Labilibaculum sp. DW002: one gene and its partner. Each later gene encodes a partner of the first gene's protein in a complex. Links are inferred from orthologs where the notes say so. Each region holds a gene or a part of one and is shown in the gene's direction. Other genes may lie near its edges.

Region 1 (16,393 bases):
TCACATATATTAATAAAATCAAGCATAGTTTAACTTATTTTTGATTAATATAGCGTACATTATCGTACAGTGCATGTAATATTTACGGACACAATGGAACTAACACTGAAATGCATTAATTATACTAAAGCCCTAATTATCAACCTAATTACATCTGTGGCATATCTATTGATTATACAATGAGAATTTGAGGTGATTTTTTTCTTAACTTATTTATCGATTACAATTTGACCTTATCAGTCATATTCACTGGTTTGTCGATAAAAAAATGCGTTTATCTAAATTTGTTTGCAATGTGAATGTTTAACAGTAATATTGTTTACAGATTTTCAAATACCACTAACTATTATGATTCGACTGACAAATATTCACAAGTCCTATATTACTGGGGCAAATAAGCTTCATGTACTTAAGGGAATTGATTTGCATATTAAAGAAGGCGAGTTGATTTCCATCATGGGATCTTCAGGTTCAGGTAAATCGACACTCCTAAACATATTAGGTCTCCTTGATAATCATGACGATGGTACTTATGTCTTGAACAATCAGGAAATAAAAGCCATGAGCGAAACTAAAGCAGCAAAGCTTAGAAATAATTTATTGGGTTTTGTATTTCAATCTTTTAACCTGATATCCTTTAAAAACGCCATGGAAAATGTGGCACTCCCATTATACTATCAGAAGGTAGCACGTAGAAAACGTAATAAGCTTGCCGTTGAATATCTCGATAAAATGGGATTGAAAGAGTGGGCTGAACATATGCCAAACGAATTATCGGGTGGTCAAAAACAAAGGGTAGCTATCTCGAGAGCAATGATAACTCAACCGAAGATTATTCTTGCTGATGAGCCTACTGGTGCCCTGGATTCTCAAACCTCACTTGAGGTAATGGATCTCTTAAGAGAAATTAACCGTAGCGGAATTACAGTAATTATTGTTACTCACGAATTGGATATTGCAGAAATGACAGATCGCATCATTAATCTCAAAGATGGTTTAATTGAATCGATTATTGAAAATAAAAAAATCAATAGTTCCGAGACAATTCAAAGTCACCAAGCATAAGGCAACCTAATCAAAAAAACGCTCTACAATTAAGCTATGTTTGATAGAGATAAATGGAACGAGATATTTAGTACCATTCGTAAAAATAAAACCCGAACCTTTCTTACTGGATTTTCGGTTGCAACTGGAATCTTTATGCTGATTTTTCTTTTGGGAGCAGGTAGAGGTTTGCGTAATGGGATGAAAGATGTTTTCGCTCAGGATGCTACAAACAGTATGCAGATATATGGTGGGCGAACTACCAAAGCATATAAAGGAACACCCGAAGGAAAAAGGATTCAGATGAAAAATGCGGATTTGCTGAGTCTAAAAAAATCCATAGAAAAGATGGATGCTATTTCTGCAATGAGTTATATCCCGGGAGCAGAGGTTATATCCTATAAAGATAATTTTGGAAACTTTAATGTTTCTCCAATTCACGATACCTATAAGGAAATTACAAATTTTGATATTCTAAAAGGGCGCTTTTTGAATAAAAAAGATATAAAAGACTATCGAAAAGTTGTAATTATTCAAGATGTTGTTAAAGAAGTTCTTTTCCCAAAAGAAACAGCAGTCAACAAGTTTATTACAATCAACAACATTAAATTTAAGGTAATTGGTGTTTTTCATCAATCTAGCTTTGATGATAACTCGAGAGAAATTTATATTCCGATTACGGTAGCTCAGAAGATTTTCAATAATAACGATCATGTTCGAAGAATTTCTTTTACTCTTAGTGATGTTTCTGTTGAAGAAAGTAAAAATGTAGTACAACAAGTCATCTACAAAATGGCTGACGAGCACGGATTTAGCAAAGAAGACAAAAGTGCCTTGTGGATACAAAATAACATTGAAAACTCTCAATCTTTTGCTGCCCTTTTTAGAGGTATTGAAAAGTTTGTTTGGATCATTGGGGTTTTTACAATTTTACTGGGTGTTATTGGAGTTTTCAATATTATGATGATAGTTGTGAAAGAAAGAACCAAAGAGATCGGTATTCGAAAAGCTATTGGAGCATCTCCAATTTCTGTTGTTTCGCTTGTTTTGATGGAGGCTATTTTTATTACAGCTGCTTCGGGCTATGTTGGTTTAATCGCCGGAGTCGGACTACTTGAGACGATTTCAAAATTTAATCTTATTGAAAAACTATATCCTCCGGCGGCAATTTATTTTTTAGATCCACAAGTTGATATGGGAATAGCTGTTGGTGCAACAATTGTTCTTGTAATAACAGGTGCTTTGGCAGGTTTTTTTCCTGCACGTAGAGCTGCCTCTATTCGGCCGATTGAAGCACTGAGGGATGAATAGTATTTTGACTAAAATAAACAATCAGATCATGTTCGATTTAGATAAATGGCAGGAAATTACTTCTGCCCTCAAAAAAAATAAATTAAGAACGGCTCTTACAGGCTCAGGGGTTATGTTTGGGATTTTAATTCTCGTGACACTGCTGGGAATTGGTAGAGGTTTTCAGAATAACATACAATCTTCTTTGGGGAATTTCGCAACCAATTCTACCGTATTTTGGGTGCAAAGAACAACCAAAGCATATAAAGGATTGCCTCGAAATCGATTTTATCAGTTTACAAATGAAGATTTAGCCGCAATTAAAAGATCAGTTCCTGAATTAAAAAATATAGCTCCAGAAATTAATGGATGGAGTGGCGGTGCTACTCACAATACTTTTAGAAACGACAAAAAAGGGAATTTTAAAATTAAGGGCTCTTCTCCTGAGATGAATAAAGTGATTCCTGTGGAAGTTCTTTCAGGGCGTTTTATTAATGAAAATGACTTGAAAGAAATGAGAAAGGTAATTACCATTGGACCTCGTGTCCAAGAATTAATGTTCGACGAAGATGAAGATCCAGTTGGTCAATACCTTAAAGTAAACGGAATTTATCTACTAGTTGTAGGAACGATTAAACCATTAAGTCAAAACATGGGTAATCGTGATGACATTATTCAAATGCCATATACAACACTTCAGCGCTTGTATAACAGAGGTGATAAATTCTATTCTTTTATTGCAACGGCCAAAGTTGGTGAATCGGTTGAGGAGCTTCAAAATAGTATATTTTCAATTCTAGCTCGACGTCACAGCATTCATCCTGATGACAAACAAGCAATTGGGAATTTTAACATTGCCAAATTATTCCAAAAAATATTCGGCCTTTTCAATAGTATTGGCTTCTTATTTTGGGTGATTGGCTTTGGAGTTTTAATTACTGGAATTATTGGTGTCAGTAATATTATGCATGTTGTCGTAAAGGAACGAACTCGTGAAATTGGCGTGAAGCGTGCTCTTGGAGCCAGACCTTGGGAAATTATCAGTCAGATTGTTACTGAGGCTGTTTTCCTGACTACCTTTTCAGGCTTTTGGGGCTTGGTTATTGGAGTTCTGATAGTTGAAGGAGCGGGTAAAATGGCTGGAGATACCAATCAAATGATTTTAAACCCATACGTCGATATAAAAGTAGCTTTTATCGCACTTGGAGTTTTGGTTGTGTTTGGCTGTTTTGCCGGACTGTTACCAGCACAAAAAGCTATGAGAATTAAACCCGTTGATGCTTTACGTTACGAATAAATTACACTTGATATAACACTTGAAAATAACAATTGATATGAAAAAAGTTTTTAGAATTATAATGGTCGTAGTCTTTATCTTGCTGTTTTTTGGAACAATTGCTTTCCTATATAGTAAATCGCAAGAGAAACCTGAAGTTTATGAAACTAAGTCGCCTGAGTTAACTGATATCGTTAAGAAAACAGTAGCTACTGGTTCCGTAATTCCTCGTAAAGAGATTAAAATAAAGCCTCAAGGGGTATCTGGTATCGTTGAGACATTATTTGTTGAGCCAGGACAGATGCTTAAGAAGGGTGATAAGATTGCTAAGATTAAGATTATTCCGGATATGATTAATCTGAATTCTGCAGAATCGAGAGTTGAGAGAGCTCAAATTAGTTTTGAAGACGCTCAAATCAATTACAATCGCGATAAACTGTTGTTTGAAAAGAAAGTAATTTCTGAATCTGATTTTCAAAAGCCACGTTTGGCTTATCGAAGTGCTCAGGAAGAGTTGAAATCTGCAAAAGATAACCTTCAGCTTATTAAAGAAGGTGTGACTTCTAAATCGGGAAGTGTGACTAATACTATTATCCGTTCTACTATTGAAGGGATGATTCTTGATATTCCTGTGAAAGAAGGTTATTCGGTTATTCAAAGTAATACTTTTAACGAAGGAACAACTGTTGCTATTATCGCTGATATGGGCGAAATGATTTTCCAAGGAAAGGTTGATGAAACTGAAGTTGGAAAAATAAAGCAAGGCATGAATCTTAAGCTTACAATTGGAGCAATTGAAGATTTTAAATTCGATGCTCATTTAGAGTATATATCTCCTAAAGGTGTGGCAGAAAATGGTGCTATTCAGTTTGAAATTAAAGCAGCTGTAAAATTAAGTAATGAGTACTTTATTCGTTCCGGTTATAGTGCTAACGCTGAAATTGTACTTGATAGAAGAGAGAAAGTTTTAGCTGTAAACGAGAGCTTGTTAGAATTTAGTAACGATTCAAGTTTTGTAGAAGTTGAAACATCGGAACAAGAATTCGAACAACGCTATATTAAAACAGGTATATCGGATGGTATCAACATCGAAGTACTAGAAGGAATTACAAAAGATGATAAACTGAAAGGCGAAAAGAAGAAAAAAATTGACACAATAAAAAAAGATAAGGACGAAGCGTAAGCTTATTTTACAAATATGGCAACCCAATAAATTTGCCATCTTTATCTTAAATTTATGCCATTAATGGCCGGATATCATGTTCTCGTTAGATCAAAAAATTACACACATGAAAAAAATATTATTACCCATACTTGCCTTTATTTTTTCCATCTCGGCAGTTAATGCTCAGGAATTATGGGATTTAAAGAAGTGTATTGACTATGCGAAAGAACACAATATTTCATTGCAGTTAAGAAAACTAGATGCAGAATTTCAAAAGAATAACACTGAGCAATCTAAGTACGACCTCTTGCCAAATTTAAATGGTAGTTCAGGCTACGATTTTAATTATGGACGTACCCTTAGTGCTAGTAACACTTATGAAAATAATAATAGTCAATCAGGATCTGTAAGTTTATCATCGAATGTGACTCTTTTTAATGGTTTTCAAAAGAGGAATGCCATTAAAAAAAATGAATTGGAGTTGAATGCAGCTTTACAGGATGTGGAGAAAGCTAAAGATGATTTGGCTTTAAACATTACATCCTATTTCTTGGACATTTTATTTAAAAAAGAGCTTTTAGATATTGCTCAGGAGCAAGTAAAAGTTACCAAATTTCAAATCGAAAGAACAAGTGCATTGGTCGAAGCAGGAACGCTTCCAAAGGGAACTTTAATGGAACAAAAAGCACAAGCTGCTCGAGAAGACCTTGCAGTGGTTAATGCTCAAAATTCTCTAGACATTGCTCTCTTAGATCTTGCTCAACTTTTAGATTTAGAAAGTGCAGATCAGTTTGATATCAAAACTCCTGATCTTCCTGTATTAAATGCAACAAGATCTCTTGTGAATCCTGAATCAGTGTTTACTAGTGCATTGGAATTTCGTCCTGAGATGAAAGCAGCTAAATATAGATTGCAGAGTTCTGAAAAAGGTTTAGCAATTGCAAGAGGACAAATCACGCCTTCGCTTTCGATGTCAGGTTCTTGGGGGTCAGGTTATAGGAAAAATCAACCAGAAACAGGATTTGATGTAGGAGGAAATCCAATAGTTATTCGAAAAGAGATGAAGCTATATGATCAGTTGAAGCTTTTTGAATCAAAAAGTTTCGGTTTCAATTTGAGAATTCCTATTTTTAATGGAGGAACTGTCAACAGAGCTATTAGTAATGCTAAGATTAATATTGACCGTTCTAAGTTGAATATGGAAAATACTAAAAATATTCTTCGAAAAGAAATTCAGCAAGCTCACGCGAATGCTTTAGCAGCGATGAAAAAATATTTTTCAAGTGAAACTGCAGTTTCTTCGACGGAAGAAGCTTTCCGTTATACCGAAGAGAAATTTAATTTAGGTTTGGTAAATTCAGTTGAATACAATCAGGCAAAAAATAATCTTTTGAAAGCAAAGTCGAATCTGCTTCAAGCAAAATACGATTACATATTCAGAACAAAAATCATAGACTTCTATAATGGAGTCGAAATCAGTTTATAGTCAAGTTTACATTACCAATTCAAAACTCTCAACAATAAGTTTGTTGAGAGTTTTTTTTTACCCGAATACGTGTATTGGTTTGATCATTTGTCTTAGATATAGAACGATGATTTCTTTTTGATTGTAATTTTATATGGATAAAGTCTATTTATTTGATTAGTTATCATTCACAATTACTATTTTATCCTTTATTTTGCAGTGATTTAAATTTTTATCAGATGGCATTACTTTTACATATCGAAACATCAACAGCAGTTTGTTCTGTTGGTTTAGGAAAAGACGGAGAATTACTAGCTCTAAAAGAAACTAAAGAAGGGATGAAACACGCATCTCATCTAACGGTATTTATTGAAAACATCCTAAAGGAGAATGGTTTTTCAACTTCCGATTTAGATGGAATTGCGATTAGCATGGGCCCAGGCTCATACACTGGCTTAAGAATTGGTGTTTCTACTGCAAAAGGAATCTGTTACGGTGCTGAACTTCCTTTAATTGCCATAAGTACATTGCAAGCAATGACAAAACCATTACTAGCCAATGAAAACATTCAATCGCAATTAAAAAATCCTGAAAAGGCCTATTATTGCCCAATGATTGATGCTCGAAGAATGGAAGTGTATACCGCATTTTACAATGACAAAAATGAATTAAAAAAAGATATTTCAGCAGATATTATTGATGAAAACTCCTATGCAAAGGAGCTATCGGAAAGAGAAATTGTATTCTTTGGAGATGGTGCTGCGAAGTGCAAAGAAATCATCGAAAGTAAAAATGGCATCTTTCTTGATAATGTAACACCAACAGCAACTGGAATGATTGAATTGGCTGAAGCAAAATTTCAAAAACAAGAATTTGAAGATGTAGCCTATTTTGAGCCCTTTTATTTGAAGGATTTTGTTGCAACAACACCTAAAAAGAATATCTTTAAGTAAGAACTAATAGAAAAGCATATGCGTAAACTTTCCCTTTTCATTCTGCTATTGTTATCAAGCTACACCATATCGCTTGCAGATTTTCCTGTAGGTGCTAATGAAAAGGGAGAACATTTAAAATATGTAATTCATTACGGTATTATTCGTGGAGGCAAGGCCAGTTTAAAAATAAAAAATGAAAAATTAAATGGTGAAGATATTTACCATGCTACACTTACCGGCAAAACAGTTGGTCTTTTTAATACCTTGTACAAGGTTAGAGATACCTACGAGAGCTTTATAAATCCCAAAACCTTATTGCCCGTTAAAGCCATTAGAGACATCCGTGAGGGAAGCTATAAGAGATACAATGAAATAAAGTTTGATCGTGAAAAAAATGAGCTAACAAGTCAAAGATCTGGTGTGCACAAAGTACCTGAAGGCATTCATGACATTTTATCGGCTTTTTATTTTGCTAGAGCAAATCATTTTAATTCTGACTTGGTGGAAGGGGAGATTGTAAAAATTCAAACTTATTTTTCTGATGAATTATTTCTTCTTCAATTTCGTTTTATGGGATACGAAACCATCAACAGTAAAATTGGAAACATTAAATGTTACAAATTTATTCCGATTGTTGAAACTGGTAGAGCATTCAAAGATGAAGATGATATGAAAATATGGGTTTCGGCCGATGCAAATAGAATTCCTGTAAGAGTACAATTCGATCTTTTCATCGGCTCCTTACGTTGCGATCTGATGAATTTTTCAGACTTTTCATCCAATTCTCTTTTAAACAAGGAATAAAATATCTGCACTTCTCTACTATCTTATTCAAACAAAGCCTTGTAATATTTCAGTTTATAAATTGTTTCTCTTACTTTTGCACAACTTAGAAGTCTTAACTACTTCTAATTAGTTGAATGAAACGATAATTAAAAAAATAATTTTATATCATGGCAAGTACTGCAGATTTTAAGAATGGTATGTGTATCCATTTTAAGACTGGTTTATATACGATTGTTCAATTCCAGCATGTTAAGCCTGGTAAAGGTCCAGCTTTCGTAAGAACTAAATTAAAGAATGTAAAGACAGGTAAAATTATTGATAATACTTTTACTGCTGGTCTTAAGATTGATGTAGCTCGAATTGAGCGCCGTCCATACCAATATCTTTATAAAGATGATATGGGTTACAATTTGATGCATACTGAAACTTACGAGCAAATAGCATTAGAAGAAAATTTATTTAATCAGCCAGACCTTTTGAAAGAAGGTGATCACGTTGAGGCTGTAATTCATGCCGATACTGAAACGCCACTATACGTAGAGCTTCCTATTCATGTTATAATGAAAGTTACATACACTGAGCCAGGTTTACGTGGTGATACGTCTTCAACAAATTCACTTAAGGCTGCAACTATTGAAACGGGTGCAACTATCATGGTCCCATTATTTATTAATACTGGTGACAAAATTAAAATTGATACTCGTGATCGCTCTTACTCGGAACGTGTAAAAGCTTAATTTACATAAATTCATCATCAAAAAAGGATTCTTTATGGAATCCTTTTTTTTTATTTATAACTGAAATTTGGTAGTGATTTGATATTTCCTAAATTAGCATAAACAATAAATTCCCAATCGTGATCAAGCAACAATCTGTAAACAGCAAATTTAAGCTCGAGCTAATTCTAAAAATCACGCAAGCGATAAATGAAAATTTATCGGTTGACGAACTTTTGCAGCAATACCAAAATATTCTTTTCGAAGATCTTAAGATTGGTAAAATTGCTGTTTTTAAGTTTAATTCTCGCTGGGAAAAACTATTGGTTTCGGGTATTTCCAGAGATTATATCGACAAAATTAAAATTGAGAAACACCTATCTAATTTTTCCGAAATCACTTATATATCTAGTGATTTACCAGATGTTTTCCAATCTTTTGATTTTATCATTCCAGTATTCCATAAAAATTCAGTACTTGCCTATATTCTAATTGGTGATATTGATGAGGAAATGGAAGGAATGAGCCCAGCAATTAGACATTTAAGCTTTATACAGACCATTTCCAACATTATTATTGTTGCTATGGAGAACAAGCGCATGTATAAGCAATTGCTAATACAGGAGGCATTTAAAAAGGAAATGGAATTGGCTTCAAAAATTCAAAATCTATTAATCCCAAATCAAAGTTCTCTTCCACAAAATCAATACATTTCTACTCGTGGCTATTATCAACCACATTTAGAAATTGGCGGCGATTATTACGATTTTATCAACTTTAACAATCAAGAATTGGGTTTTTGTATTGGAGATGTATCAGGAAAAGGAATTCCTGCTGCTCTAATCATGTCTAACTTCCAAGCGACTTTGCGTGCCTTATTTCGTCCAGAAACTCCTTTGGATGAATTGATGAGACAACTAAATCAAAAGGTTTGTGAAAATTCGAGTAGCGAAAAATTCTTAACCTTCTTTATAGGAATTTACAACTACACCACAAGAAAATTAAAATATGTAAATGCCAGTCATCATCCTCCTTTGCTTTACAACTTTGAAAAGGGAGAAACTACTTTGCTTAAAGAAGGATGTATTGGATTAGGGATGTTAGATGAAATCCCTAAAATTACGGTTGGGGAAATTACCATTGAGGATAACTCTAAATTACTTTGCTATACAGATGGTTTAATTGAACTAGAAAGAGGTGATCATATGGAAGTTGGCGTTCACTTTTTAACTAAAATGTTCGCAACACCTAAAAGTTTATCCGATACCTTTAGTGATCTAATTCAACATATAGATATTGGCAAAAAGAACAAAGCAGTTATTGATGATATATCCTTATTCGGAATCGAATTTAATTCATTATAAAAAACAAAAGGATCGGCAATGCCGATCCTTTTTACTTTATAGCTATTCGTAAAATAATTACTTCTGAATAATGAAAGTACGTTCCTCTGTTTTTTCATTTGCTTCCGTAGAAGCATCTGTAACTTTCACTAACATTTTGTACTTTCCTTCTTTTGCATCGGCTGGAAGATCCATATTGAAAGTAACTACTTGAGATGTTCCTGACAATGTTCCTGACTTGTCAAAAGTAAACTCAACAGGAGTTGTTTTAACTGTCATTCCTACTGCTTGAAAAAAGTCAACACTTACAATATAAGACTTTAATGCCTCGTTATCTGTTGCCGTAAAACTTGCACTAACTGTTTCTCCAGGAGCAATTGTCTGATCTGCTGTCGGTGCAGTGATCGTAATTCCAGGAGCTACTTTATCTGTATCGTCTCCTCCTCCGCTGCTTCCACAACTCATTAATCCTAATGAAAACAATGTAACCAAGGCGTATTTTAATAATTTCATTTCTGTGATTTTAGTTTTTGATTTGATTAGCTTCTCTAAAAATAGTTGATAAGCAGCAAACTAACAAGCCACAATCAAGAAATAATTCTTTTTACCCTTCTGAACCAGTAAATACTTATCAGCAATTAAATGTTCTTTAGTCACTGTTAGTTCCGCATTAGCTTCCTTCTCCTTATTTAGACTGATAGCATTTCCTTTAAACAAACGTCTCAATTCACCTTTCGATGGAAAAACTTCTGCCTTAACTGCCAAAAGTTCCACTACGTCAACGCCATTTTCAAATTCCGTTTTATCAACATTAAATTGAGGTACACCTTCAAAAACTGAAAGAAAAGTATCTTCATCAAGTTTACGCAAAGCATCGGCTGTAGCACGACCAAATAAGATTTGAGATGCTTCAACGGCCATATCGTAATCTGCCTCAGAGTGAATCATTGTTGTCACCTCTTTAGCAAGGCGCTGCTGCAACTTACGCATATGTGGCGCCTCTTTGTGCTCTGCTACTAATGCCTCAACTTCTTCCTTAGAGATTAGTGTGAAGATTTTAATATATTTCTCTGCATCCTCATCAGAAGTATTCAACCAAAATTGGTAAAATTTATAAGGAGATGTGTATTTAGGATCAAGCCAAATGTTTCCAGATTCTGTTTTACCAAACTTACCTCCGTCTGCTTTCGTAATCAACGGACAAGTAATTGCCCATGCCTGACCACCTTCTTTACGGCGAACCAATTCTGTACCAGTCGTGATATTTCCCCACTGATCTGATCCACCCATCTGAAGTTTACAGTTCTTTGATTTATATAATTCTAGAAAATCGTTTCCTTGAACCAATTGGTAAGTAAACTCAGTAAACGACATTCCTGTTTTCGATTCTGAAGACAAACGTTTCTTCACAGAATCCTTACTCATCATGTAATTAACAGTAATATGCTTTCCAATATCACGAATAAAATCAAGAAATGAAAAATCTTTCATCCAATCGTAGTTGTTAACCATTTCAGCAGCATTATCTGCATCTGAATCGAAATCCAAGAAACCTGAAAGTTGATTTCTCAAACATTCCTGGTTGTGACGTAAGGTCTTCTCATCAAGCAAATTTCTTTCTTGTGATTTTCCTGAAGGGTCACCAATCATACCTGTTGCACCACCTACCAAAACAATTGGTTTGTGTCCGGCTACCTGAAAATGCTTAAGCATCATAACGCCCACAAGGTGTCCAATATGTAAAGAATCAGCAGTAGGGTCGATTCCCACGTATGCCGATGTCAATTCTTTTTCCAATTGTTCTTCTATACCCGGCATCATATCGTGAATCATGCCACGCCACTGTAATTCTTCTATAAAACTCATCTGTATCGTATTTTATATCCCTATAGGATTCTGTTATGCAATAATTATTTTCGGATGACAAAGATAAGAATTTTACCATTGTATTTTCCTCTATATTTTAGCTATTCCATAACGAATGATGCCAGAGCAAATGAAATCCCTAAAACCAGTAATATATTGTATATAAATGATAGCATTATAAACTTGATCGTTGTCTTAATCCATGACTGTTGATAATAAAATTTCAAAGTCAAAAAAAGCTGTAGTGGTATGAGCAGATAAAGATAAATTGCAAATGATTGTATGGCCACAACTTCCGTCAGAATTATTAATTCGCTTAAAATTACGATTACAAATATAAAGGAATGATAATTAAGCGAAATTAATAAATGCTCAAGTAAGTAACGCTTCCTGCGAATGTAAAACAAGGCTAAAAACAGCGCGAAAACTGGCAGAACAACGAGTAACAGCTGCGATAGTTTCTTAAATGCCATATCGATCATCACCTCAGGATTTAAGCGCCACATTTCAATTAAATTCTTAATGGCCTTATTTTGAGTAATAAAATCACTATTTGTCGCCCTTTTGGTTGATGCAGAAATTGAGTCTAATTCGCTTACTGGTTTTGTATCAATATCAACATTTAATATTCCTTTTTTTAAGGCTGCCTGCCTTTGCAAACTATCCATATTAATGCTGTCTTTCGAAACGATCTCTTCTAAAAAAGACAAGACTTCAACTTGTTCTCCATCTCCATTCTCAAATGTTATATTTTTTTCAGCCTCGGTTTCAGGTCTATGATTATGAGAAAGGAGTAAAAAGGCGAAAAAAGTTAAAAATAGATACAAGCGAAAAGGGGGCGTGTATCTCGCTCTTCGTCCCTTCATAAACTCTTTGGTTATAAAGCCTGGACGAACCATAAGTGGCAATAAGGTATGAAAAAAACGATTATCAATCGATAAGGCATCTCCCAAAGATTCAGAAACTACACTAAAAAATGGACGATGAAAACTTTTTACAGATTGCCCACAATTGGAGCAAAAACTACCATTAACGGGGTGCTCACAATTCGCACAGAAGCCCTCGAAATGAACTGTTTTACGTCTTGGTAATTTTTGAATGTATTTTTTGATCGTATTCTTCATTAGACGTCAATCGGAAGTTCCTTTTTCACTTTTTCTTTAATCTTATCCTTTGTTTCACCAAAATCCGAATCAAAAAGATCAAACATGGTTTCAGAAACTTTTTTCATTGGTTCGTACAAATAGCTGGATTCCTTTTTTTCATCGGAAATAAAATTAAATTTTTTATCCAGATAACTAACAAAATAGACTACGATACCTATAATTATTACTCCTTTAAGAAGACCAAATAACATCCCGAAAATTCGATTGACCATTCCTAAAGCAATAGCTTCGATTAACGAATTTAAAAGTTTCCCAATTACATTAACAATGATTACGATTACAATAAATGTCACACCAAAAGCAATATAGCCCAAGTATTCTGGGTTATAGTCGAATCGATCTCTAATAAATTGCGCTGTGAAATCTGAAAAATGAATGGCTCCATAAATCCCCAAAACCAAAGCTAGAAGCGTTGCAACTTCAAAAACTAAACCATTCTTAAATCCTTTTACCATTGCCCAAAGCAAGGGAATCCCAATTAATATATCGATTATACTCATTTGTTATCTTTTTCAAATTAGACAATGCTCACCAAATATAACTAAAAACCAACATAATTAACGTATATTAAATAGAGAAGAGACAATACAACATGTAAAATTTATATATATATTTAAAACAGTAAACTAACTTATTATGGCTTTAATAAATTCTCTGGTTAGCTGGTTTAATACAAAAAGACTTTCTCAGATCGATTTTTTCAAAAATCATCCGATAGAAACTCAAATGGAAACCCTAACCCAATTAATTGATCAAGCATCCAATACGGAATGGGGCAAGAAGTATAACTTCAAGAACATTCATTCACTTGCTGAATTCCAAGAGCGATTGCCTATAACAACCTACGAAAGTGTTGAAGGCTATATTGATCGTTTACGAAAAGGAGAACAGAATATTTTGTGGCCTAGCGAAATTAAGTGGTTTGCAAAATCATCTGGTACAACTAACTCTAAGAGCAAATTTATTCCTGTGAGCAAAGAAGCCATGGAAGATTGTCATTTTAGAGGAGGGAAAGATATTTTAACTCTTTATACTTCATTGTTTCCTGAAACAGGTATTCTCAAGGGCAAAGGACTCACTTTGGGTGGATCTCATCAAATTAACAACCTAAGCAATGAATCTTACTACGGTGATTTATCTGCTATTCTAATTCAAAACTTACCCTTTTGGGCCGATTTTATTCGTACTCCTGACACTTCGATAGTGCTTTTGGAAGAATGGGAAGAAAAGTTGAATAAAATGACCGAAGCAACACTTAACGAAAATGTAACGAGTCTTTCGGGTGTGCCTTCCTGGTATCTGGTATTACTTAAACATGTCTTAAAAGTTAGTGGTAGAAAAAGTATTCATGACATATGGCCAAATTTGGAACTTTTTGTTCATGGTGGTGTTTGTTTTGATCCATATCGTGACCAATTCAACTCATTACTTCCAACTGATAAAATGAATTATATGGAAACCTATAATGCTTCGGAAGGTTTCTTTGGTATTCAAGACGATTTGGATGACAAATCGATGTTGCTTATGCTCGATTATGGTATCTACTATGAGTTTATTCCTCTGGAAAATGTGAATGATGAAAACCCCAAAGTTATAAGTATCGAAGAGGTAGAGCTGTATAAAAACTACGCTATTATTATTACAACTAATGGTGGATTATGGCGTTATCAAATTGGTGACACCGTGCAATTCACTTCCTTAAAACCATACAAATTCAAAATTTCAGGACGAACCAAACTCTTTATTAATGCATTTGGTGAAGAGATTATAATAGACAATGCTGAAAAAGCAATGCAAGTAGCATGTTCAAAAACCAACGCCGTTCTAAAGGATTATATGGGAGCTCCAATTTTTATGGGGGATAACAGAAAAGGTGCTCATCAATGGCTTATTGAATTCGAAAAAGCTCCTGATAATATCGATGAATTTACTTTTGTTCTTGACAATGCTTTAATGAGTGTAAATTCGGACTATGAAGCCAAAAGATACAAGAGTATTACGCTAGTAAAACCACAAGTTACCATTGCTAAACCTGGTTTATTTTATCAATGGTTAAAAGAAAAGGGTAAATTAGGCGGTCAGAATAAAGTTCCGAGACTTTCGAACAACAGAAGCTTAATTGATGAGCTACTCGAAAAAAACAAGTAAACAACTATGTTACAATTTCTTATTTGGTTGATTTATATTCTTCCAGTTCAACAAGCCCCAATAATAAACCATTCTCATGATTTTTTTGTAGTGGATCATTGGGGCAATATCATCATGGTTGGAAATAACGAAATTCAAACATTCAATTCCAAAGGTGATAAAATCGCTTCTTTTTCCAATTCTATGTTAGGAGAAATAGCGACAATTGATGCCTCTAACCCTCTTCGCTTACTGGTATTTTACAAAGAATTCAACCAAGTACTCTTTCTCGATCGCAATTTAGCTGAAATTGGGACTGAAATTGACTTGTACGAATATTCTGAAAATGAAACGGAGTTGTTATGCTCTTCTCCTCATGGTGGTTTTTGGATCTATAACTCTATAGATAACCAAACGATGCATATTTCTGAATTTGGAAAAACAATCAATAAAAGTATTATATTATCTGATTTTTGGGGAAGTACAATCCCATCATCCATGCATATTTATGCAAACGACTTGTACCTTCTTTATCCTGAAAAAGGAATTTTAATATTGGACCAAAACGGACAATTCAAAAAAAAGATATCTATTCCTGAAATTCAAAATTTTCAGGTAAATCAAAATTCTATTATTTACGCCAAGCAATCTGGCCTCTACTCTTTTAATGCTCTTCAAAAAGAAGACACATTAATTTATCAATTTGAGAAGCAAGAGATTCAAAATGTAGTGATTTATGACTATAAAATCTACCTCTCCAATAAAAAATCAATATCAATTACACCATTAACTAACTGATTAAAACCAATCTGCACTTTCGTGTGACTTTTAACCAATTGATATCCAGAAATAAATTCTTAATTTTAGTTGCCTTTTTTATTTAAAGTAAACATAACATGCACATTGCAGTTGCCGGAAATATTGGTGCAGGTAAAACTACACTAGCAGGATTATTAGCAAAACATTACGGATGGGAAGCTCATTTCGAAGATGTAGATGAAAACCCGTATTTAAATGATTTTTACGACGATATGAAAAGATGGTCTTTTGCCCTGCAGATCCACTTTTTAAACAGTCGATTCAATCAAGTATTGGCATTACGAAAATCTGGAAAAGAAATTATTCAAGATAGAACGATTTACGAGGATGCTTATATTTTTGCTCCTAATTTAGAGTCGATGAGTCTGATGCCAAAAAGAGATTTTGACAATTAC
Region 2 (16,622 bases), 810 kb from region 1 along the record:
AAGCATGGTAAATAAACTAGGTACTATTACTCGAGTAATAATATTTAAAGTTGTTACTTGTCCACCAATCCATAGCATAATGGTTGTAACATCACCAATAGGAGACCATGCACCACCGGCATTGGCAGCTAATACGACCATGGATGCGAAAAACCAACGGTCCTTCTGATCATCAATCAGTTTACGTATAAGAGCAACCAAAACAATAGTGGTTGTAAGATTATCTAAGGTTGCAGACATGAAGAAAGTAAGAATACTTAAAATCCAAAGTAGCTTTACTTTATTAGTTGTCTTAATTTTATCTGTAATAATTTTAAAACCTTGATGCTGGTCTACAATCTCAACAATGGTCATAGCTCCCAAAAGAAAGAATAGAATTGCTGCAATTTCAGAAAGATGATGAAGAACTTCATCATGAACAATAAATTTCATCATCCCATCGACGGTATCTTTATCAGGATTAGCTAAAGCGAACTCATTCCATGCCGTACTTACTCCTGATGATAGGATGTCAACGCCTCCAAAAACATAAAGTGCCCAAGTTATTGTTCCTATAAGAAGAGCAGAAGCTGCCTTGTCAATTTTGAGTGGATGTTCGAGTGCAATTGCGATATAACCAAGAACGAAAACCACTACCATTAGTGTAAACATAGTAATTGATTTATTATTTAGTTAATTTAATTTCAAAAGTAAGCTACTAATATAATAATATTTGAGCTTTATAATCAGGGCCAATAAAAGAAAAAAAACCATTATTAATTCTGTTGAAAAACATTGAGAATGTATTTCTTAAACACTAGTTCGGTAAATTTAAGCTAGTCTTTCTTTTCCTCTTTATTAGGACTAAGGAAATTGAGGTATTTTTTTATTAATCCAGAAAAAGTATTGAATTCTTCTTTGTAGAAAATACCGATTCCTTGTGTATTCCTTGAATCTTCATATACCAAATACTCGTTAGAACGGGTAAAAGCTTTCAGTTGTACCTTGCCTTTTTTGTCAAGCCGGATGTTGACATCCACGTCACCAACAATATCATTATCTCTAGTTTGGCTGTTGCTTGTGCCAACATTTCCATTAATGGTAACTTTATCGTCAAATACCTGAGTAGAGAGTGCTAATTCCACTTCATCACTGGTTAGATTATCTCCCGGACGATAACTTACTCCAATATCAAAATCATTACTAATTTGACTTAGCCAATTTGATAATTGGTTCGATAATAATTCACTTGTGGTTACTCCAACTGCATAGCTTGAATTCTTATTTTCAAAATCAGGATCAGTTGACCTTAGGTGTTCTGGAGTATAAAAGCGGTTCAAAACCAATAAGGATAGAATTTGTTTATTCATTTCATCCTCGGTAGAGAATAGACCTTCCAAAATACTTTGCGTTTGTTGATCTAAAGTTGGGAAATCGATATTGAATTTAATATTAGGATTGGAGAGTTTCTGACTCAAATTCATATTGCACTGTACAGGTACCTTTTTGGTATTGTCGATGTATGGAGTGTTTAATAGTAGATCGTATAAAGTGGTTTTTACATTGTACATGGCATTAATATTTACCGTTGCGTCGTAAGGATCTCCTGCCCATTTAATAGTCCCACCATTTGCCAAATCAAATTTTTTGCTGATTACATTCTGAAGTGTAAACATGTATCTACCGTCTTGGATTGTATAATCGCCAAATATTTTGAAATCTCCTTTGGTATCAATTTCAAGTTTTAAATTTCCAGTTCCTCGAGCCTTTAAAACATCTCCAATTTTTGCATCCATAATAATTTGGATTTCAGTTTCCGGAGTAACTTCCAAATCACAATTCATTCTAATACCCGACAAATCTATTTTGTATTCTTCTTTTTCTTCTTCAGAACTTTCAGAATGATAGTTTGTATTCACAAAGGTGATAAAATCACTTTCTTTAATATCTCCACTATTATTTAAAGGAACATTCAGCTTGGTGTTTTTATCGGTTCTAGCAATAATTTCAATATCTAAATCGTCAACAGAACCAAATAGTTGAGTTACACCTGTCACATAAGCTTGTCCATAAAATAACTCGTTATCTGTAATTTTTGTATCTAAAACATTAAAGCCTAGGGTATTTATTGCGAGATCTAAATTGAAGTTGCTGAATTGCTTATGAGATATAACACCAAAAATACTAGCTATGTTTTTATTTTCGTCATAAAGCTTGAAATCCTGAAATTGGAATTCGTTGGGTGTTATCTTAATACTGTCGTTACAAGTGTATGTTGTTTGCAATTCATTTACTGTAAATGCAGCATTTTCCAGATTTAATTTTCCAATTGATGTCGGATTATCAATAGGTCCTTCAATGCGTAAATTCCCTGAGGCATTTCCTTTAATATTCGAAATGTTCTCCTGAAAATATGGATTCAAGAGGTTCAAACGTAGTTTGTCAATTTGAATATTCATATTTAAGGAATCTTGCTCAGGAAAATAACTTCCAGTTAATTCTAACTCTTTATGAGATTTATAATCGGTAAAAGATGAAAAGGACAATTCCTTAGCTGTTTTATCCCAATCGCTTAGAAGGTAAAAATTGCCTAATGTATCGTTGTTAAGAACCAGATCTTCAAGCATGATGTTCGAATTGGAAAGACGATCACCATAAAAGTCCGATAATTGCAGGTAACCTCGAACTGTACCATCGATACCAATGTTTTGTTCACGAGTAAGGTCATTTAAATTCTTTAGGCTTATATTTTCAATTTGAAAATTGATACTATCCTTAGGATTGCTTGAGATTTTTCCATCTAAACCAAAATATTGATTTTCTCTGCTGACTTTAAAGTTATCAATCTCATAGCTTGTGCTGTCTAAAACAAAACGAGATTTCGGAATGTTCCAGATGCTATCCGCCATAATTATTGTACTAGGCAGTAGGTCAATATCCCAAACAGGATTATTACTTACTTTAGATTTTTCAACTTGTGCTTCGGCCGAAATAAAACCGCTATAAGTAACAGCATCCCAATTGTTCCAAAGCACACTAAGTTGTACTTTATTATCGCTAGCAACTATTTTTTCTGATAAATTATACAAACGGAAATTATCAGAAAAGCTAAATTTATTGGTGCGACCTTTAAGAACTAACTCTTTATCATCAGTTGATAAATCGATTTTTAATTCGTCGAAAGTTTTGTTTTCAAAGCTTAGTTTTGGAGAGTTGAAATTCATTTCAATTTTTTGCTCTTTTGCATTTAAACTTCCTTGTAAATTGGTATTTGGTGCTAATGTGATTTTTGGAAAAAGAAGTTTCGTAATTGGCTCGGTTTCCTTCAATTCTACCGAGAATTTGAATTGGTTTGTAGTATCAGTATTGACAAATTCTTTGTCTGGAGCATAAGCTGGCAAATAAGAATAAGCAATGTTGGTAATTGAAGAAATTAGTTTGCCAACTTCATAATTCCCTTCAATTTTGGCATCGGAGATATCTGAATTTAGGATGATTCGCTTAAAACTAGGAGATGAAAAAGAATTAATTGTAAATTTTTGCAGCGTAAATTCTCCAAGGCTGTTGGTGTATTCAGTATCACTAATTTCAATTATTCCGTTGGCATTGTCAAATCCACTGCCTGCGAAATTGGCATTCATTGTAAGGCTTAATTCGGCTTTAGGATCTTCCCAATTTAAATGGAGAGGAAATAATTTAGCATTACGAAGGTGTGAGCTAAATTTCATGGTTGGTATTTCCGTTGAGAAATCAACATTTCCTTCAAAATCGAAACCAATGTTTGGATCTTCTATCGATACTTTTCCATCAAATCGTGAGTTTGAGAAGAAACCATCTAAGGAAAGATTTTTGTATTCGTAGTTGTTGAAATCTACTTTGCTAATGTTTCCTTTCATGATTCCTTGAGCAGAAGAAGATTCTGTAAATCCATTAACAGAAACATTCAAGGATACGTTTCCTACTTTATCTTGCTCTAAAAATCCGCCAAGGTTAAAGTCGCTAGCACTTAAATCTCCCTTGAAATTTAATCTGTTGCCTCCTGTAATGGGCTTAAACAATAAATCGGTTTCTAATTTTCCCAAATCAGTATCAAAATCACCGTAAAAGACAAAATCATTTAAAAAACCATTAAATTTCCCATTGTAATGAATTAACCCAAGATTATCGAAGTACTCCGGCAAGTTGAAATGTTCTTTGTCATAGCCAGGGATATAAACCTTTTCTACATCTGAAATACTTGTTGTTAATTCCTTAAAATCAGCTTCTAAATAAGCATCTCTTAGGTAGGGAAGACCATTCATATAAAATTTACCCTTCAGAACAGTGTTTTCCCCATAAACAACGTCTATATTTCTACCTTTTAGGTCATAAACCGTTCCATACACATGGCCAGATAAATAGCCGGTTTCTCTAAATCCTAACAAGAGCTCATTAAAATAAGCTACATCTAGAAAGCTAATACGCGAAGATGTAAATTGGAAGTCTAGTTGCATTTTTTTTGTAAACTGTTGCCAATAGTTTTTACCTGTTTCATAATTAAAATACAGATGCTCGGCTATTAGTTTACTATTCTTAGATACAATATTAACATCCTTTAATCCCCATTGGTGACTTGTAATCCAAGTTCTTGCCTTAAAATCTTTTAGTTCGAAGCCCGATTTTTCAATGCAATGCATGTGTTGAAGCTGCAAATCGATAGAGTCTCCGATGATTTTTATATTTCTAGCTTCTAAATTCAAGTTTGTGACATAAATGTCTTCATAGTTCATCCCAAAATCTTGAGGTTCCCGAGTCGAGGTTCGATAACCAAATTGAGAATCTTCCAAGTCAATATTTGCAACAGATATATTCCAAACTTTTTTATTCTTCGATTCTTGGTTTTTTGTGGCTCCTGAACTTAAAGAATCGAGAAAAACATCATAGTTAAAAACTCGATCTTTATCTTCATGTAGATTTACGTAGGCCTTGTTTAAAGTTAGCTTGTTTACGAAAACTTGCTGTTTTTTGAAATTGAAGGAATCTATTTTTGCTTTTAGGCTACCAATATAGAGTAAAGTATCTTTACGGTAATCTTCTACATAAACACCTTTAAGGATAATACTTTTAAAAGGAGAGATGTTAACTCCTTCAATTGTGATAGGTGTTTTTGTTTGTTCAGAAAGATATTTAGCAATTTTTTGGCTTGTATACGTTTGAACATGGCGATTTAAAAAAATTAAATAGCTTAAAATGGGTATCATAATGATAACCACAAGTGTCCAAATTGATATTTTGAGGAATTTTTTAATAGTTTTGTGCTTTTGAGTGCAGTTGCACAAAATTAGACAAAAAGAAATAGAATATAACATCCCATTATTGGGATTAAGAAGATTTTTGATTTTTTTAACCATTTATGTGTGTAATACCAGTATTATAAGGATATAAAACAAAAATATGAGTATAACGATATTAGGAATTGAATCTTCATGTGATGACACATCGGCTTCAGTTTTGCGCGATGGTGTGATTCATTCTAACATTACTGCCACTCAAACTGTGCACATGGCTTATGGTGGAGTTGTGCCGGAATTGGCTTCTCGTGCCCACCAGCAAAATATTATTCCAGTAGTCGATCAGGCATTGAAGGTGGCAAACGTAACTGCTGATGAAATTGATGCAGTCGCATTCACGCGTGGCCCAGGATTATTAGGATCTTTAATGGTTGGAACATCTTTTGCAAAAGGCTTTGCTCTTTCTAAAAACATTCCACTTATCGAGGTGAACCATCTTAAAGCACACATATTAGCTCATTTTATTGATGATTTGAAGAATACTTATGAGCATCCAAACTTTCCATTTCTTGCCTTATTGGTTTCAGGAGGAAATTCTCAGATTATAGTTGTGAAAGATCACATGGAAATGGAAGTTATTGGTGAAACGATTGATGATGCAGCTGGTGAAGCTTTCGATAAATGCGCTAAAGTCATGGGTATTCCTTATCCAGGAGGACCAGTAATTGATAAACGTGCTAAAGAGGGGAATTCATTGGCTTTTGAGTTTAACCGACCTAGAATCCAAGGATTGAACTATAGTTTTAGTGGTTTAAAAACTTCATTTCTGTATTTCTTGCGCGATAGAATTAAAGAGAACCCCAATTTTATAGAAGAAAACATGAATGATTTGTGTGCTTCATTGCAATACACAATTGTTGATGTGCTTATGAATAAGGTGAAACGTGCCGTACGTGAAACAGGGATAAAAGAAGTTGCAATTGCTGGTGGAGTTTCGGCAAATTCAGGTTTACAGAATGCCATGAAAGAAACTGCTGTTAAGCAGGGCTGGAAGGTTTATATTCCTCAGTTAGGTTATTCATTAGATAATGCAGCGATGGTTGCAATTACTGGTTATTTTAAATATCTGAAAAAGGATTTTGTGGAACAGGATACAGCTCCTTTTGCCCGAATGACTATTAAATAAATGAAGGAAACGGAAGAAATTATTCTTCCGTTTCTTTTATAGGTTTAAATAATTCTTCAGAATAATTATGGCTCTCTCGCTTAAATTGTTCAGGTCGATTTGTAATTTCTCTTTACTCTTTAGATTTAAAATAAGATTTCGATCCTGAATTGAGAAATCTTTAATGTCTTTTAGGTAGACCTTTAGTTTGTTATTTCGCCAACCAGTTTTATAGGTTAATTTTCTTGAGTTAATGGTGAGGTATTCTTTTGGATATAGCAGTTTACATCCTAAAAGCAAGCCAATAAAGTAAAGAGAGAGTACAACTAAAATAAGTATCAGATATTCGTTAAAAGGAAAGAATTCTAAATACTTTGTAAAAGCATAAAATAAAGCCGCACAAATCAAGAAGGAAATACTCAAGGCAAGTTGAATTCCCTTTGATTCGTTATTGTTGATTTTATGATTTCGGATATCAAATTCAAATTGAAGCATGAACAGATAGCTTTAGGTTGTTCATACAAGTTACTAAATTGTTAGCTTAAAAATGTAGAAACTCGCCCAAATTAATTTAGTTTTTATTCATCCACTAAAATTTGATTGAATAGATTGTTTTGTTGTAAGAGTTCTTGATACGTCAATGATACAATTGATTTTGCGTTGATTTCTAAAGTTTTAAGGTGTTTGTTGCATTGTCCTTTCAATTGTTCTAAACCGATGGTGCCATCTAAATCATTAGCTTCTATAAGGATAAAATCACCTAAGCCTTTTACACTATCTAAATGAAAAGAGATGTTTTCTAGCTGGTAGCTTTTTCTTTCTTTATCAACAATACAGCTCGAACCAATGGTTTTTTCCAGAATCTCTTTTAAGCAAGATTTCGGAATTGTTTTGTAAGAATTTAGTGTGTTTTGAATTGTTTGTTTTCCGCTTTCAATATTGTAGTGAAGGAGTTGACTACCATAAGTGCCTTCTCTTAATTTTAAAATTCCTGATTTTGAATGAAAATAGGTGTCAGTTTGATGATCTGTACCAAGTTCTTTAGCTTGAATAGCGAGAAGAATATTTTTAAGCTTAGTAAGATCTTTGCAGTATGCCTTTATCTCCACAGAAGTAGTCATTATTCAATTGTTTTGGATGTGTTATTTGCCCGAAAGTTCGGAAAAAATATTGGTTTTGTTTTACTATTTAAATGGGGAGATCAATTAATTGTCACCATTTGAAGAATGGGTGAATGCTAACCTGTATTTGGAAAGAAATTTAGCCTATTTAATGAGTTTGGTTATTTCACTGGCTATTTGGTCAATTTCTAAAATGAAATCGGGTTTAATTAATTTAATTGCAGAAGCCGGCATTATGGAAGCCATAGCATTGTTCGGGTTTTCAACAATCGTGAGGCCACCAAATTCTTGTATTTCTTTTAGCCCAAGTGCTCCATCCTGATTTAAACCGGTAAGCAATACCCCTATAAGCTTGTTTTGATAATGCCATGCAGCCGATTCAAAAAGAACATCTATGGATGGTCTGGAATGATGTATTCTAGAATCTATGCTCAATGCAATTTGTGAATTGTCATCAACTAGTAAATGATAATTAGGAGGAGCAAAATAAATTGTTCCAGCCTTAATAATTTCCTTGTCTTCAGCTTCTTTTACGAATAAATTACAATGGTTATTTAAGTAATTTATAAAGTGATCATTATTGTTTTCACCAATATGCAAAACAATTAGAATTGCCAAAGGAAAATCTTTTGGCAATAGAGGAATAATTGCTTTAAGAGCTTCCAAACCTCCAAATGATGTTCCTATGACTAATGCTTTATACATTAACCAATTCTTTTTTTGAATATTCTTTGTGCTACATCAATTTCGGTAAAATTTCTTTCTTGACTTGTAAAACGAAGAGATTCTTTTGTTCCCAGACATAAAAAACCGCTAGAGGATAAGCTTTCGTGAAATAGGTTGATAACCTTGTTTTGTAAATCTCGATTAAAATAAATTAAGACATTACGACAAATAATAAGATTCACCTCTGCAAATACAGAATCAGTAACTAGGTTATGATCTGCAAATACGACTTTTTTAACGAGAGACTGGTCTAGTTTTATTGAACCATATTTCATGGTGTAAAAGTCGGATAGTTTTGATTTTCCCCCTGACTTCGTATAGTTTCTTTCAAATAGTTCTATATCTCGAGTTGCATAAATCCCTTGTTTAGCAACTTCAAGTACTTTTCTATTAAAATCTGTTGCGTATATCTGGCAGCGATCTAGAATACCTTCTTCTCGTAAGAGAATGGCAAATGAATAGACTTCTTCGCCAGTAGAACAGCCAGCATGCCAGATTTTAATAAAAGGATAAGTTTTCAAATTAGGCACAACATTCTCTCGAAATGAAGCATAGAATTCAGGATCACGAAACATTTCTGTGACATTGATCGACAAATCTGCTAATAGCTCAACAAAAAATTGTTTATCTCTTAATATTTTATCTTGGATTAAAGAGATTGATTCAAATTTACCAATAGCCATTCTACGCATCAATCTTCTCTTAATATGCGCCTTGGAATAATTCCTAAAGTCGTATCCATATTTTTGGAAAATTGCTTCTAAGAGTAAAGGTATTTCAATATCAATATTATCTAGGTTCTCCAGTTTGTTTGGATTCATATGCACTTTCTAACGTACTATTTCTTTGAAGCTTGATTCAATACTTTCCTAAGAGCCTCTTCTTTAAATGGTTTGCTAATAAAGTCGTTCATGCCAGCTTCAATACATCTTTGTTTGTCCTCAACAAAGGCATTCGCGGTAAGTGCTACAATAAAAGCAGGATCATCAATGGTTTCTAAATTTTCAAATCCTCTAATTTTTTCCGTTGCGCTAATCCCATCAAGAACAGGCATTTGCATATCCATTAGTATGATTTGGTGACGTTTTTCTTTGTACATTTCAAATGCTTCCAGACCATTTTTTGCGATCTCACATTTCAATCCCATTATCTTTAGCGTCATGGTAACAACCTTTTGATTGATAGGATTATCTTCTGCAACCAGAATTGAGATTTCAGAAGGGATGTTTGTATTTTGTTCGTCTATCATTGTTGCTTGTTTTTCTTTGTAGTCAAAATTAAGTTCTACCATAAAGTCAGAACCAACACCTAGTTGGCTTTGAAGGCTAATTTTCCCACCCATTAAATTGGTTAGGTTTTTTGATATGGCTAAGCCTAAGCCAGTTCCCCCAAATTCACGAGTAATGGTACTATTAGATTGTGTAAATTCACGAAACAACTTTGTTTGTGCATCTGCCGATATTCCTATGCCAGTATCTTTTATTGCAAAGAATAAGGTAACCTGCTCGTTTTTCTTTTCAAGACATTTAATCGAAATGGTAACTGATCCTTCTTGAGTGAATTTTATAGCATTGTTGGCTAAGTTCATTAAAATCTGATTTAATCGAAATGAATCTCCAATTAAATTTTCAGGAACCATATCATCAATTTCAATCTTGAATTCGATCCCTTTTTCAATAGCTCTAAAATTTAGAAGTTGAAAAATGGTATCACAAACTTTTCTGATATCAAAATCGATACATTCAAGTTCAATTTGCCCAGCTTCAATTTTCGAGAAATCTAGTATGTCATTAATAATCTGCAATAAATGTTCACCTGAATTACTCATTACTTCGAGCATGTCTTTTTGTTCATCATTTAAATCTGACTGCAACAAAAGTTTAGATAAACCCAAAATACCATTCATAGGAGAACGAATTTCGTGAGACATATTAGCGAGAAACATTGATTTTGCATTAGTGGCCTCTTCAGCTTTGTTCTTGGCTATTATAAGTTCTTCATTTTTATTCTCGAGATATTTTAAAACAAGATCCAGCTCTTTTCTTTGTCTGTATAAATCGAGAAAGATGCTAACCTTTCCCTTTAAAACTTCAGGAGTAATTGGTTTGGGAATAAAATCGACAGCACCTGTTTCAATACCTTTTACAATATGAAAATCGCTCTGATGAATAGCGGATACAAAAATAACTGGCAGGTATTTTGTTTTCTTTCTATGGCGCATTAATTCAAGGGTTTCATAGCCGTCCATACCAGGCATCTGCACATCTAGAATTGCCATTGCAAATTCATCTTTCAATGTACATTTGAGAGCTTCTTCACCAGAATAAGCTTTCACAACCTCCACATCGAAATCAGAAAGAATATATTCAAGACTTATTAAATTCTCTTCTTTATCGTCTACGATTAATATTTTATCTTCTGCATTATAGGTAGTTGTTGTTCTTTGTTCAATTCCATATTTCGTATTGGGTTGCAGTTAATTGTATAGCCAAATTTTTAGCATTGAAAACAGCTTATTCTCGTCAATTGGTTTAGATAAGTAGTCGTTTGCACCATGTGCAATAGCTTTGTCGTAATCTTCTTTCATTGCTTTAGCAGTGGTACAGATTACTGGTATGTTTTTTATTTTTGGTGTTTTTCTAATATGTTCGATTGCCGTATAACCGTCCATTTCTGGCATCATTACATCCATCAAAACTAAATCGATATTACTTTCTTCCTCGAGAACTTCAAGAGCAATTTTTCCATTTTCAGCTTCTAAAACTTCCATATCTTTATCCTCGAGAATTTTTCCCAGAGCAAAGATATTTCGTATCTCGTCGTCCACAACCAAAATTCTTTTTCCTTTAAATATTGATTCGTCAATATCGGTTATTTCTTGGGTTTGTATTTGGGGGTTCTTTATTGCTACGTGGTGCAAGAATAAAGTCACTTCATCCATAAGTCGAACATCTGATTTTAGTCCCTTAAGAATAATGGAATTTGTATATTTACTTAAGTCTCGATGTTCTTCTCTTGAAAGTTCTTTACCTGTGTAAATAATTGTATTTGGGATATCGATATTTTCCTTAGAGAGTTTGGCTAATAATTCGTTACCACTAATATCAGGTAAGCCTAAATCTAAAACGATACAATTGTATTTGTTTTCTTTAATTAGCGCTATTCCTTCAAGACCTGTTGATACTTCTTCTATAATCGCATTGGTCGGTTCTAAGAGTGTTGTGAGAATCTTTCGAGTTAATGGATCATCTTCAATTATTAGTATTTTTTTATAATCAGAAAGTAATTCCTTTTCAATTTTTCCAATTGCGCTATTAAAATCTGTTGCGTTAACCGTTGACAATTCTCCTTTTTCTATTTCGCCAATTCCTTCAACAGGATTAACAATGTGTATTGGTAAAGTTGATGCAAAAGGGTGCGCTTTCAATTGTTCTAATTCAGCTTCTCCATTTTCTCTTAACAATTCCAGACCAATTATAATTGCCGAAGGTTGATGCGCTTCAATTAATAACAATGCATCGCTAACATTTGAAGCTGCAAGAGCATTGAATTGAGTGTCATGAATTTGAGAATAAAGCTGACTTGCTTCTTTTTGATTTGGATGAATTACAACTACCGTAGGTTTTGAATGAGGTATGTCTCTATCATCATCTATGAACTGTGGCAAGACAACAGGTTTTTCAACTATCTTGTCTTCTATAATTGTCCTAGAGTTTACGTCTGATTTGCTACTTTCTTTTTGCTTTAATGGCAGTATAATTGTGAAGATAGAACCTTTATTCGTTTCACTTTCGAGATGAATTTCGCCACCTAACATAAATGCCAATTCCTTAGAAATAGATAAACCTAAGCCTGTACCACCATATTTGCGAGACGTACTACCATCAGCTTGTTGAAAAGCTTCAAAAATAGCTTCTTTTTTATCGTTAGGAATACCAACTCCTGTGTCTGTTACCAAAAATGCACACGTATCAACATCTTTTAAATCTGTTCTTCGCAAGTTTTCTTTATCGGTGACCATTTTCATAGCTACTGTAATAGATCCTTGTGAAGTAAATTTAAAAGCGTTTGATAAAAGGTTTTTCAGAATTTGAGATATTCTTAATTGATCTGTTTCAATGGTTTTAGGGAAATCTGAAGCGATGTCAATATTCAAGTCTAATTTTTTCTTTTCCGCTTGATGTTTAAAATTGATTAGAATATCCTTAGCAATGCTTTCAGTGTTAAGATTTTCAAATTCAACAGTCATTTTTCCTGCTTCGATCTTCGATAGATCTAATATTTCATTAATTAATTGCAATAAATCTTTACCACTCTTATTTATAATTTCTACTGACTCAATGTCTTCAGAAGTTAAGTTTCCCTTTTTATTTTTAGCTAACAAACTAGACAAAATTAATAAACTGTTTAGGGGAGTTCTTAATTCATGAGACATATTGGCCAGAAAATCAGTTTTGTATTGACTTGTTTGTTCTAATTCACGGGCTTTTGTTTCTAACTTATCGTGTGTTTGAGATAAATTGAGATTCTTGTTTTGAATTTCGTCTTTTTGTATTTCAAGTTGATTTGTTCTTTCTTCTAATTCTTCGTTAGCAACTCGAAGTTCTTCTTGTTGTACCTGAAGTTTTGTTTCATTATCAATTAATGTTTGTGTTTGGTCGGCAAGTTCTTCATTTGCAATGCGAAGTTCTTCTTGCTGTACTTGTAATTCATTAGCTTGATCTTGTGTTTTCGTGAGCAGTACCTCTAACTGGGTTCTCGCTAAAGTAGAGGAGATTTTAACGGCAACACTTTCACGAATCGCTTCTATAAAGCTAATTGCTGATTCGTTAAGCGTGTTAATTGTCGCTAATTCCATAACTCCTCGTATCTTTTTATTGAAAGTAAGCGGAATGAGTAGGATATTATTTGGTTTCATTTTTCCCGTTGCCGAAAAAATTGAAAAATAATCATTCGGAACATCTTTAAAATGCTTTATTTTCTTTGTTAGTGCTGCTTGACCTACCAAGCCATGACCTTTTGGTATGTGTCTATGCTCTATATCCTTTGGCATTCCAACCGAGGCATTAAGCTCTAAAACTTCTTGATCTTCATGATAAATGTAGATTGCTCCAAGTTGAACTTCTAATAATTCACTGATAAAAATAAGAGATTTATTTGTTACGTTTTCTAAGTTCTGATCTCCTTGAAGTATGGCATTAAATTTATTTACACTAGATCTAAACCATAAGGTTTCGTCGTTTTTTGACTTTGCATCTTTAAGTGTTTGTACCATTTGGTTTAAGGAGATGGATAATTCATCCTCTTTTGATTTTGGCGAAATGGTATGGCTTAAATCTCCTTTTGCAATCTTACCGGTGTGGTTTACAACATTCTGAAAATCAAGTTGTATTGTGTTGAATGATCTAGCTAGGTTTCCAATCTCATCTTTTGATTCAATATTTAAGGGAGTATGATAATTCCCTAATGCAATTAATTTGAAATTGTTAACAATTTTTTCAACAGGAACAGAAATTGATTTTGAAATATATCTTGCTAAAACAAATATTATACCTGCAATAATAAATGCTATTGTAAATATTATAAAGATTAAAGCCGAATTAATTTTATGCGATAGATCATTAACTTCGTTACTAATGTTCGAGTAATGCTGTTGAATTGTACTCAGTTTAACTTGAATAATATCAATATCTATATTTTCCCCGTTACTAAGCAGTTCTTTTTTAATATCGTCAATAATATTAAGTGCTTTACGCACGTTTACTCTTGCACCGCTTAAATTTTTGTTGCGCACTTTGTTAAGTACTTTTAATCTGCTTACTAGTAATTCTGCATTTTTAATGTCGTTACTATAAACTTCGGGAGAACCATTAAAAAGATAGGAAGCTATTTCTGCCGTACTCTTAGAGGTGTAATCTTTCTCTAGTTTTAACAAATCTTCAATTAAGTGATTTGCTTTTGTTAAATGTGCTGCTGATTTTACCAAATATGTAGAATCTTTTCGAATTCTAAATTGATACAATTCTTCTACCGAATTTTGAAGTAAGGTCTGGTGAACACGAACACCATTTATCATGATGCCTAAAGTTCTGCTGGTATTGAAAAAATAGCTAGAAATAAGACCAAGGAATAGGATACTTATAAGGGTGATTAGAGTAGATAGAAATAACTTTGTTTTGATCTTCCAATCTTTAAATCTTCTAAATTGTATTTGCATAATATATCGAGGTCTGTAAAATCTAAATCAACAAATGAAATTAAGCTTTTAATGATGTCGCTTATAGTACGGCATTTCTTGTGAATGGTTACTATACTTGCATGAAAGGTGGTTTTTTTTAGGTTAATATCTAATGTTTGAAAAAGCATTCTTATTTAAAATCATTAAGGACAAGGAATTAGGCCTAATTATTAACTGATTTTTTGGTTCTGGTTTTTTGTTAAAGAAATGTTATTTCTCTTGTTTTTGCGCCTTGCTAATCATAAGTTTGTAAAAACCAAACAAACAATTAATAATCCTAAAAAGTTTAATTATGAAGTACTTAAGCATTTTTGTAGTTAGTTTGCTATTCATATCATGTAATATGAAGCAAAAAGAGACTAATAAAGAAACAAAACAAGCAAGTCAAACTGTTTATTCTATTGATGAATTGATGGTAGTAGCAGATCAAATGGTTGGAAAAGAAGTTGCCTTTAAAGGATTGGTCAATCATGTATGTGCACACTCGGGCAAGCGTTGTATTTTAAAAAATGCTGAAGGTAACCTGTCTCTTAGAGTAGAAGCAACAGGTGATTTGGAAGGCTTTAATAAGGAAATTGCAGGGAATGATATTAAAGTGGCTGGTACGCTAAGAGAAAAGCGCCTGGATGAGGCTTCAATAAATGAGTGGGAAACGGAAGTGCTTGAGAAACACAAAGGAGAAACTGAAAGCGGACATTGTAGTTCTGAAATGGCTAACATTAAAGAAATGCGCGATTGGATGAAAGCCAACAATAAAGATTACTATGCAATTTATTATGTAGACGGAACAGATTATGAAGTTGTGGAGTAAGAAAAATATAAGAAAGTGGCTTCGGTTTATTCACCGTGATTTAGGCTATTTCTTTGTGGGAATAACACTAATTTATGCGATTTCAGGAATTATCCTGAATCATAAAAAGAATGATGAAGACCCTGCCTATAAAACGGAATATAAAACGATGCAATTGGCTTCAAGTTTATCCCCAGATAAGCTGACTAGCTATTGGAAAGAAAATATTACAGAATATTCTTTAAATAGAATAATACCAGAAGATGATTCTTATAATATATATATCAAGGGAGGCTTAGGAAGTTATAATCCTGTAAATGGTAAGCTATCCTTCGAGGTATATGAGAAAAAAGAATGGGTGTATTTTATGAACAAGCTGCATTACAACAGTAAAAAAGGTTGGACTCTGATGGCTGATATATTTGCCGTTGCCATGCTTATTTTTGCACTCTCGGGTATGTTTATTGTTCCTGGCAAAAAAGGTATTGCAGGGCGAGGTAAATGGCTAATTGCCATTGGTATTATTATACCTTTCCTGTTCTTTTTATAGTTTAGATTAATGATATTGAGGTTCGTTAAAAGGAAGTTTATTCTTTTTAATGAACCTCTTTTTTTATGACAAAATAGGTACATTAGAACAATTTGTTTTTATGGAATGATTATTGATCAATGAAATCAGATTGTTTTTTACATTTTACTGTATTGTGAAGTAATTATAAGAACCTAAACTTAATTTTAGCATGATTAAAATATTTATTACTTTTTTATTTATCCTTTTTCAGTTTAGCTCCATAGGGCAGAGTAAAGAATTAAAGAAATTATTTTCGAAAGGAAAATACGATCAGTTAATTGAAAAAGCACAATTAATGCTAAAAGAAAATGCCTCAGATTCTCATTTGAATTCTATTTTAGGTCGAGCATATACGAATTCAAAGCAATTTGAAAAAGCGATTCCTTATTTGGAAAAAGCAATTGAATTGGAGAATGTTTCAGATGATGTTAGAGGGTTGAGTAAAGCTTATTTAGCAAAGTGTTATTTTACACGTGGAGAAAAACAAAAGGCCGTTGCATACCTAAAAGAATGTCAGAATGTCAGAGGATCTAGGGATGGTAATAGATATGCAAATAAATATTTGCGCTTGTTTCAAGAAGATATCTATTATAAAGCCTGGGAGCTTATCGAATCTGATAATATCCGTTTTCATTTTCAGGATAAAAAGAAGTTAAAGAATGCAGGAGAGTATATGCAAAAGGCAATTGTGAATTACAACAGAATCGTTACTTTATTAAATGCAAAGCCAACAAAGAAGATCGATTTGTTTATTTGGACGGA

What was found.
Region 2: the proteins of tsaB (region 1) and tsaD are in contact, whole or in part, in a solved structure (PDB 4WQ4), measured with the Escherichia coli proteins. The link is inferred for Labilibaculum sp. DW002 from one-to-one orthologs.

Annotation. Positions count from the first base shown.
Region 1 is NZ_JAKJSC010000001.1:2,779,001-2,795,393, forward strand. The notes cover bases 5,580-8,336. They hold tsaB (tRNA (adenosine(37)-N6)-threonylcarbamoyltransferase complex dimerization subunit type 1 TsaB), read left to right. Parts: upstream 5,580-6,479; coding sequence 6,480-7,193; downstream 7,194-8,336. Other genes in these bases: L3049_RS11015 (TolC family protein), read left to right, coding at 5,580-6,261; L3049_RS11025 (DUF3108 domain-containing protein), read left to right, coding at 7,212-7,979; efp (elongation factor P), read left to right, coding at 8,129-8,336. Also shown: L3049_RS10995 (ABC transporter ATP-binding protein), read left to right, coding at 349-1,065; L3049_RS11000 (ABC transporter permease), read left to right, coding at 1,102-2,355; L3049_RS11005 (ABC transporter permease), read left to right, coding at 2,348-3,631; L3049_RS11010 (efflux RND transporter periplasmic adaptor subunit), read left to right, coding at 3,669-4,793; more of L3049_RS11015, read left to right, coding at 4,900-5,579; more of efp, read left to right, coding at 8,337-8,698; L3049_RS11035 (GAF domain-containing SpoIIE family protein phosphatase), read left to right, coding at 8,818-10,041; L3049_RS11040 (DUF4625 domain-containing protein), read right to left, coding at 10,099-10,533; tyrS (tyrosine--tRNA ligase), read right to left, coding at 10,594-11,886; L3049_RS11050 (DUF3667 domain-containing protein), read right to left, coding at 11,988-13,010; L3049_RS11055 (CvpA family protein), read right to left, coding at 13,010-13,552; L3049_RS11060 (GH3 auxin-responsive promoter family protein), read left to right, coding at 13,689-15,200; L3049_RS11065 (hypothetical protein), read left to right, coding at 15,207-15,977; L3049_RS11070 (deoxynucleoside kinase), read left to right, coding at 16,076-16,393. UniProt on the Escherichia coli protein: Required for the formation of a threonylcarbamoyl group on adenosine at position 37 (t(6)A37) in tRNAs that read codons beginning with adenine.
Region 2 is NZ_JAKJSC010000001.1:1,965,256-1,981,877, reverse strand. Bases 4,438-7,423 are described here. They hold tsaD (tRNA (adenosine(37)-N6)-threonylcarbamoyltransferase complex transferase subunit TsaD), read left to right. Parts: upstream 4,438-5,412; coding sequence 5,413-6,435; downstream 6,436-7,423. Other genes in these bases: L3049_RS07525 (class IV adenylate cyclase), read right to left, coding at 6,993-7,423; L3049_RS07530 (hypothetical protein), read right to left, coding at 6,472-6,909; L3049_RS07540 (translocation/assembly module TamB domain-containing protein), read right to left, coding at 4,438-5,327. Also shown: sodium:proton antiporter NhaD, read right to left, coding at 1-651; more of L3049_RS07540, read right to left, coding at 816-4,437; more of L3049_RS07525, read right to left, coding at 7,424-7,535; L3049_RS07520 (chemotaxis protein CheB), read right to left, coding at 7,680-8,240; L3049_RS07515 (CheR family methyltransferase), read right to left, coding at 8,240-9,082; L3049_RS07510 (response regulator), read right to left, coding at 9,100-10,665; L3049_RS07505 (response regulator), read right to left, coding at 10,738-14,478; L3049_RS07500 (hypothetical protein), read left to right, coding at 14,792-15,310; L3049_RS07495 (PepSY-associated TM helix domain-containing protein), read left to right, coding at 15,294-15,839; L3049_RS07490 (tetratricopeptide repeat protein), read left to right, coding at 16,030-16,622.